2 regions of the Janthinobacterium sp. 78 genome follow, and region 1 is predicted to be linked to the other one. Evidence: predicted binding sites of a transcription regulator. Region 1 holds the regulator's gene; the other holds the start of a gene.
What was found. The regulator FliA, encoded in region 1, starts transcription of late flagellar genes. The targets are predictions, from matches to a motif close to CTAAAGTTTNNNNNNNNNNNGCCGNTA.
Positions count from the first base shown of each region.

Region 2: the regulator FliA is predicted to act here: its motif matches at 2,000-2,026, upstream of C8C92_RS07240 (DUF5610 domain-containing protein).

Region 1 covers NZ_QENT01000001.1:5,156,563-5,160,561, forward strand. The annotation lists gene C8C92_RS22720 (hypothetical protein) at 1-5, opposite strand, end outside; gene C8C92_RS22725 (translation initiation factor Sui1) at 49-411, opposite strand; gene motD (flagellar motor protein MotD) at 461-1,249, opposite strand; gene C8C92_RS22735 (flagellar motor protein) at 1,255-2,001, opposite strand; gene C8C92_RS22740 (RNA polymerase sigma factor FliA) at 1,983-2,714, opposite strand; gene C8C92_RS22745 (antiactivator of flagellar biosynthesis FleN protein) at 2,759-3,622, opposite strand; gene flhF (flagellar biosynthesis protein FlhF) at 3,615-3,999, opposite strand, start outside.
Region 2 covers NZ_QENT01000001.1:1,648,577-1,652,575, reverse strand. The annotation lists gene C8C92_RS07250 (HPF/RaiA family ribosome-associated protein) at 1-84, shown strand, start outside; gene C8C92_RS07245 (GGDEF domain-containing protein) at 347-1,312, shown strand; gene C8C92_RS07240 (DUF5610 domain-containing protein) at 1,314-1,928, opposite strand; gene sbcB (exodeoxyribonuclease I) at 2,074-3,522, shown strand; gene pyrF (orotidine-5'-phosphate decarboxylase) at 3,650-3,999, opposite strand, start outside.

The sequences.
Region 1 (3,999 bases):
CGCACGTTACCACAGGCGCACGGCAGCGGGCCGCACGCCTCCGCACGCTCAACCGCCGGCTTTTTTCGCCTGGTGCCCCAGCTTGGCTAGCGCGGCCACGATGGTGTCCACGTGGTCGCCCTGCACCTCGATCACGCCATCCTTGACGGTACCGCCCGAGCCGCACTGCGTGCGCAGCTGCTTGCCCAGCAGGGCCAGCGCGATGGCGTCCAGCGCCAGGCCTTTTACCACGCTGACGCTCTTGCCGCCGCGACCCTTGGTCTGGCGCGACACGCGTACCACGCCATCGCCAGCCGGCGCCGCCTTGGCTTGTGCCTTGCACGCGCATTGCGCCAGCGGCTGGCGGCAGGCGGGACACATGCGGCCCGTTTCGGTGGAATACACGAGACCGCCTAGGGAACTGCTTTTCATGATGGAGAGATAAAAAGGGAGAAGGTGCGATTGTACCAAGCGCCGGGGTTCAGTTGGCGGGAGCCGGAGCAGGTGCGACGGGCGGCGTCGGCACTTCCGTCACCGTCTCGGGGATGCCCGACAAAATCGTCACGGCGACCCTGCGGTTGCGCGCGCGCCCTTCCGGCGTTTCGTTCGGCGCCACGGGGATGTTGTCGGCGTGGCCCACGGCCGTCAGGCGCGACGCTTGCACGCCGCTGGCGATGAACAGGCGCACCACGGCGCTGGCGCGCGCGGCCGACAATTCCCAGTTCGAGGCAAAGGTCGAATTGCTGATCGGCTGCACGTCCGTATGCCCTTCCACCTGCACCGCGTGGGGGTCGTCCTTGAGCAGCACGGCCACGGCGCGCAGCGCCTGGTCCGACTCCATCGTCAGCCCTGCGGCGCCCGGGTCGAACAGCACGCTGGCATTGATTTCCACGCTCACGCCGCGGCTCGTCTGTGTCACCCGCACCTTGCCCTCCTTGACCAGCGGCGCCAGGGTGGACGTCAGGTCCTGCGCCAGGCGCGTCATGTGTTCGCGCTCGCGGCGGATGGCTTCCGTGCGGCGTTTCAGGGCGGGGTTCGGCAGCGCAATGGCTTGCGGCGCTTCCATGATGATGGGCGGCGCGCCCTTTTCCAGGCTGAAGGCCTGGCCGATGGCATTCTGGAAGACGCGGTATTTGCCTTCGTTGACTTGCGAAATCGCATACATGACGACGAAAAAGGCGAACAGCAAGGTGATGAAGTCGGCGTACGAGATCAGCCAGCGGTCCTGGTTATCCGGTTCCTCGTCATACTTCCTGCGCGCGCGCCGCATCATGCTCAGTGCTCGTGCAGCAGGCTGGCCACGCGCTCTTCGATGATGCGCGTGTGGTCGCCCGTGGCGATGTCGTACAGCACGGCGGCCGTGATTTCATACTGCAGCACGCGGCGCGAGACGATGGCCTTGAGCTTGTTCGCCACCGGCAGGAACAGCAGATTGGCCAGGCCGACGCCATAAATGGTCGAGACAAACGCCACGGCAATGCCGCTACCCAATTTGCTCGGGTCGGTGAGGTTTTCCATCACGTGGATCAGGCCCAGCACGGCGCCCAGGATGCCGATGGTGGGCGAATAGCCGGCCGCCGATTCCCACACCTTGACGGCCTGGCGTTCGGCCATTTCATAGGCGGAGATTTCCACGTCGAGCAGCTGGCGCAGCTTGTCGGGCGCGATGCCATCGACGATCATGCGCAAGCCCTTGGCATTGAAGCGGTCGGCCGTGTTTTCCATCAGGCGTTCGAGCGCCAGCGGGCCGTCGCGGCGCGCCGTCAAGCTCCATTGCCCGATGTCGCGCGCCAGCGCGGCACGCGTGTCGGCCGGCGGCAGGAAGACCCAGCGCAGCATTTCCAGGCCGCGCACGAAGGTGCGCAGCCGCGTTTGCAGCAGCACGGCGCCGAAGGTACCAATGACCACGATGGCAAAGGCGGCCGGCTGCAGCAGGGAGGCCATCTTGCCGCCTTCCAGTGCCTGGCCGACCAAGAGGCCGGCCAGCGCCAGCGCCAGCCCGATTACGCTGGACCAGTCCACGCCAGCTCCCTCAAGGTTGCGCGCAGGCGCGCGACGGCCTGGGTATGCAGCTGCGAGACGCGCGATTCGGATACGCCCATCACCGCGCCGATCTCCTTCAGGTTCAGCTCTTCTTCGTAGTACAGGCCCATGAGCATTTTCTCGCGTGGCGGCAGCGCGTCGATGGCATCGATCACGGATTGCCGGAAATCGGTATCGAGCAGGGACCGCAAGGGGTCGCTGTCCTCGTCCACGCAATGGCGGTCGAGAAAGCTGTCATTGCCGTCCGGGTCATGAAAGTCTTCGTAGTACAGCAACTGGTGGCCGCCGCCGTCGCCCAGCATTTCCTGGTAATCGACGAGCGACATTTTCAGCAATTTCGCCACTTCCGACTCCGTCGGCGGGTGTCCCAGGCGCTGCTGCAAGATGCTCATCGCCTCTTCGATCTTGCGCATGTTCTGGCGCATGCTGCGCGGCAGCCAGTCGCTGGTGCGCAATTCGTCGAGCATGGCGCCGCGGATACGCAGCACGGCATACGTCTCGAACTGCGCGCCATGCGTCTCTTCATAGCGACTGATGGCGTCGAGCAGGCCGATCATGCCGGCCTGGATCAGGTCATCGACCTCGACCGAAGGCGGCAATTTCGCCTTCATATGGTGCGCCAGACGCTTCACCAGCGGAATGTGCTCCGTCAGCAAATAGTCCTTGTTCGATTTCCCTTTGACCGTGTACATAGGCTGCTTATTGTTTTAACTGCTATCGTGTGCTGATGATGGATTCAGACGCTGAACTGGTGCGGGCTCCCCGTCTGGTACAAGGTGCCACCGAGCACCGGCGCCGCCGAACGGGCCAGCCGCTCGGCCAGTCCGCGAAACGCCACCGAGGCTCCCGCCAGCGGAAAGGCATCGACCACGCTGCGGCCCAGACGCGCCGCGCGGTGCAGATACTCATCGGCAGGCACCGATCCCATCGAGGTCAGTTTCACGGCCAGATAGCGGCTCGCCGCCTGCGCCATATTATCGTATACCACTTTTGCCTCGGATTCGGAAGCGCCGGTGACGAGAATGCCGAACGGACGGCGTCCCAGCTCCTGGCTCAGGCGCTTGATCAGGCAGTACGCGGCCTTGATCGAGGTGGCGCTGGTCGACACTTGCACGACGATGTCGGACGAGGCCATCAGCGGCACGGGGAAGCAATCGCCCTCGTCGGCCATGATGCCGTCGACCAGCACGATGCCGCTCTGGCGCGCCAGCACCTCGAAGGTCTTGCCCAGGCGGCGCAGTTCTTCCGCACCCGCATAGTCCATGCTGTCCATCAGGTGGTTGCGCGCACCCAGGCTGGCCACGCCGAAGCCTTGCGGCACCTGGTGGATGACCTGGTTCAGGGCGCACTGCTGGCGCGCCACGTCGCGCAGGCTGGCGCCGTGCGCCAGTCCCAGGCGCGCGGCGACGCCGTCGCTGCCGCCGCTGGCGTCGAGCAGCAGCACGTCATTGCCGCCGTAGACCAGCGAAGCGCCCAGGTTGACCAGCATGGCGCCCTTGTCGTCCTGCGGCGTGGCCGATAAAAATGTCATCACGCGCGGCTGCGGACCAGCCAGCATGCGGCGCAAGCCTTCGGCCTGGTCGAAATCGAAATTAGCCAAGGCGCACCCCGCGCGCTTCATTGTTGCGGGCGGCCGCTTGCGCCATCAGGAGCGGCAGTTCGGCATCGGAAAACTGCGTCGCCGCCGCATCGCGCTTGAGCTTGAAGGCGCGGTCGATCAGGTAGCCGCGGTCGGCCAGGTACAGGTCTTCCGGCACGCGCTGGCCATTCGACACATAAAACAGATTGAGTTTCTGGCGGATCACCACGTCGAGCACATTGCCGATCGAGGCCGCTTCATCGAGCTTGGTCATGATGCAGCCGGCCAGGCCGCTGCCCTGGTAGGCGCGCACCACTTCGTTCAAGGTTTCCTGCGTCGCCGTGGAGTTCAGGCACAGCAAACGTTTCACGTCGGCGCCCGCGCCCGACAGCATGGCC
Region 2 (3,999 bases), 3.5 Mb from region 1:
GGCCGCCTGCAAGACAGCAAGCGCCACGCCACCGGCAAGAATGCCGTGATCGATACGGCTGAAGCGGAAGAAACCGCCGAGTAACTCCCCCACTGCAGCATTCTTCAGAGACCAAGGCAGCCGTTCAAGGCTGCCTTTGCACATCCGCCCCGCCTTTCGCGCGCGGCAACAAGAATGCCAAAACCGGCAGCATTCCAGCGCATGGACGCGAGAATGAAATAATTGTCGTATTTCCCACAGTAAGTGACATCAAGCAAGCCTTTGCCGTTACAGCCAAGGCCGCTTTACGCTATCATGAAGATACCGGTCCTCTGCTCGCGCGCACCGGCTTTTTGAAAGTATGATTGTGGAACAGATCGGCAATTTCGGCGCTTCAGGCTGCAACATCGGCGATTTACAGCTATTTAGCGATGCTGCGGACAGCCAGACGGCCGCCATGCTCGCGCCCTGCCCCGTCATGCGCCTCGAAGCGGGCGAAGCCATTGCCGACAGCCAGGGCACCAGCCTGTACATCGTCCTGCGCGGCTCGCTGGCCGTGGCGGCCGACACCCACACGGGCATGGATGACGGCACCGTCAGCAAGGTCTTGCCCGGCGAAAGCGTGGGCGAACAATCGGTGCTCGATGAAGCGAGCAACCTGGCCGCTATTTCCGCCCTGGAAGAAACCGATTTGCTGGTGATCGACGCGGCCGTCGTCTGGGAATTGATCGAACAATCGAACGGCCTGGCGCGCAACCTGCTGCGCTTGCTGTCCTTCCGCATCCGCGCCGCCAATGCCCTGCTGCGCCGGCGCCAGAAACTGGGCGAATTCTACCGCCAGTTGTCGATGGTCGACAGCCTGACAGGCCTGTACAACCGCGCCTGGCTGACCGATTTACTGCCGAACATGATCATCACCGCCCACGCCAGCGGCTCGCCACTGTCGCTGGTGATGATAGACCTCGACCATTTCAAGCGTTTCAACGACACCCACGGCCACCAGGCGGGCGACCAGGCGCTGCGCATCGCCGCGCAAGTGCTGGGTGCTGCCCTGCGGCCGACGGATTTTGCCGTGCGCTATGGTGGCGAGGAAATGATGGTGATTTTGCCCGATACCAACGAACACGTGGCCCTGCGGGTCGCCGAGCGCCTGTGCGAACGCATGCAGCACGCCGTCATCTTCGCCGACATGCGCAGCGCGCTGCCGCACATCACGGGTTCCTTCGGCGTGGCCAGCCTGGCGGCCGAACAGGACGATGAAGCACTGATCGCGGCCGCCGACGCGGCGCTGTACCGCGCCAAGGCTAACGGCCGCAACCGGGTCATGCTGTAGCTCAGGCAGCCTTGCTGTCGGCCGGCTTGGCCGCGTCATCCTTCTTGCTGCTGTGCGCGGCGATGAAATCCGCATAGCCCTTCTGCACCAGTTCGTACGTCTTGTCGATATTGCCGGCGATATCGCCATTCAGTACTTTCAAGCCGTCCAGGATGTCGCGCGCTTCCTTGAAGCCTTTTTCCATGCCGCCGCTGATGGTGTCCATGAACTTGGTCAGGGCCGCATCGTCGTCCATGCCGGGATTCTGTTTTTTGAACGCGTCAAAAAAACCCGTCGACAGCGACACGATGCGGCTCGCCGTCGCTTCGGCGCTATTGTCTTGCGAGGCGGCGTTCTGGATCGCATCGTCGCCGTACTGAGCCTTCAGCGCTTCATTGATATTCGTGATGGCCGTCTTGTACAGCAGCGCCAGCGGTTCGTTTTCCGAACCGATCGAGACATTCAGCGATGCCTGCATGATGGACGCGTTCAACTGCAGCTTGCTGCGCTCGTTCACGCTCATTTCAGTGTTGACGCCGTCCTTTTTCTGGACTTTATCGTCCTTGCCGGCAACGCCCGTACTGACGGAAGTCACGGAAGGGGTGGAATTGCCGCTTGCGGCGATGGGAATTGACACGATAGACCTCCTTGAACGGGCAATATATGCCACCATGCGGGAAACGCCATGATGACCATCCTCTCATGTAGTATCGGCAGGTTTTCAGAAAACTGTAGCAGCGACGCTTTGAGCGGCCCAGATAACCAATTCAGCAACGATATCAATGACTACCCAGACTTTCCTTTGGCACGACTACGAAACCTTTGGCGCCCAGCCGCGCCGCGACCGCCCGGCCCAGTTCGCCGCCATCCGCACGGATGCCGAACTCAACGAGATCGGCGAGCCGATCATGCTGTATTGCCAGCCTGCAAATGATTTCCTGCCCGATCCGCAAGCGTGCCTGATCACGGGCATCACGCCGCAGCAATGCTTGCAGCTGGGCGTGCCCGAACACCAGTTCGCCGCCACCATCGAAGCGGCCTTTTCGGAACCGGGCACCATCGGCGTGGGCTACAACACCATCCGTTTCGACGATGAAGTCACGCGTTTCCTGTTCTGGCGCAACCTGATCGACCCGTATGCGCGCGAATGGAAAAACCATTGCGGCCGCTGGGACATCCTCGACGTGGTGCGCATGACGCACGCGCTGCGCCCGGAAGGCATGCAATGGCCGAAGCGCGACGATGGCCAGACCAGTTTTAAACTGGAACACCTGAGCAAGGCCAATGGCCTGGTGCACGAAGCGGCGCACGATGCGCTGTCCGACGTGCGCGCCACCATCGCCCTGGCCCGCCTGATCCGCGAAAAGCAGCCGAAACTGTTCGAATTCTGCCTGGCCCTGCACAAGAAGGACAGGGTCGCCAGCGAAATGGGCATGCACCTGGCCGCCGCGGAGCGCCAGCCCTTCCTGCACGTGTCCGGCATGTTCCCCGCCGAACGGGGCTGCCTGGGCGTCGTCTGGCCGCTGGCCACGCACCCGAGCAACAAAAATGAAATCCTCGTCTGGGATTGCGCCTACGATCCGCGCGAACTGTTCAGCCTGGACGCCGACACCATCCGCACGCGTTTGTTTACGCGCAAGGAAGCCATGCCGGAAGGCATGACGCGCCTGCCCGTGAAAAGCGTACATTTGAACAAATCGCCCATGCTGGTCGGCAATTTAAAGACCCTGTCGCCGGCCATGGCCGCGCAATGGGGCATCGACGTGGATGCGGCGAAGGTCAACGCGCAGCTGGCCGCGACGGCGCCGAACATGGATGCCATCTGGGCCGAAGTGTTCCAGCGCCCGGGCGCGAACGTGGCGCTGGACGTGGATGAAGATTTGTACAATGGTTTCGTCAGCAACGACGATCGCCGCCTGCTCGAATCCTTGCGCCGCGACACGCCGGCCAAGCTGGCCACGGCCCGCCCCTCGTTTGCCGACGAGCGCTTGCAGGAATTGCTGTTCCGCTACCGCGCCCGCAATTTCCCGCAAACCCTGAGCGAAGCGGAAAGCCTGCGCTGGGAGCAACACCGCGCCGCCCGCCTGTTCGACGGCGACGGCGGCGCCCGCACCATCGAGATGCTGTTTACGGAAATCGACGTGCTGTCGGAATCGGTGGATGAGCGGGGAGAAGAAATTCTCGGTGAACTGTACGATTACGCGGAGATGGTCGCGCCCATGCGCGACTGAAGGACCACGCCGGGTAGGTCGGATTAGAGGGGCAAAGCCCCGCGTAATCCGACAACATTGTTGACGTTACCGGTGTTGTCGGATTACGCGGCGTCGCCGCTAATCCGACCTACGCCGCTAATCCGACCTACGCTGCGCGGTGTTGATTGATCGCATCGCGCGTCTCAATCGCCACGCGGCGCGCCGCGTCGGCGAAATCTTCGCCCGTCTGCGGCGTGGCGTAGATGATGGCGCGCGACGAGCTGATCATCATGCCCATGCCGTTCGCCGTCTGGCCCGCGCCGACGGTCGCGGCGATGTCACCGCCCTGGGCGCCGATGCCGGGCACCAGCAGCGGCATGTCGCCGACGATGGCGCGCACTTGCGCCAGTTCTTCAGGGAAGGTGGCGCCGACGACGAGTGCGCACTGGCCATTCTTGTTCCATTTCTCGGCCACCAGGCGCGCCACGCGCTGGTACAGGGGCACTCCGTCCGTGT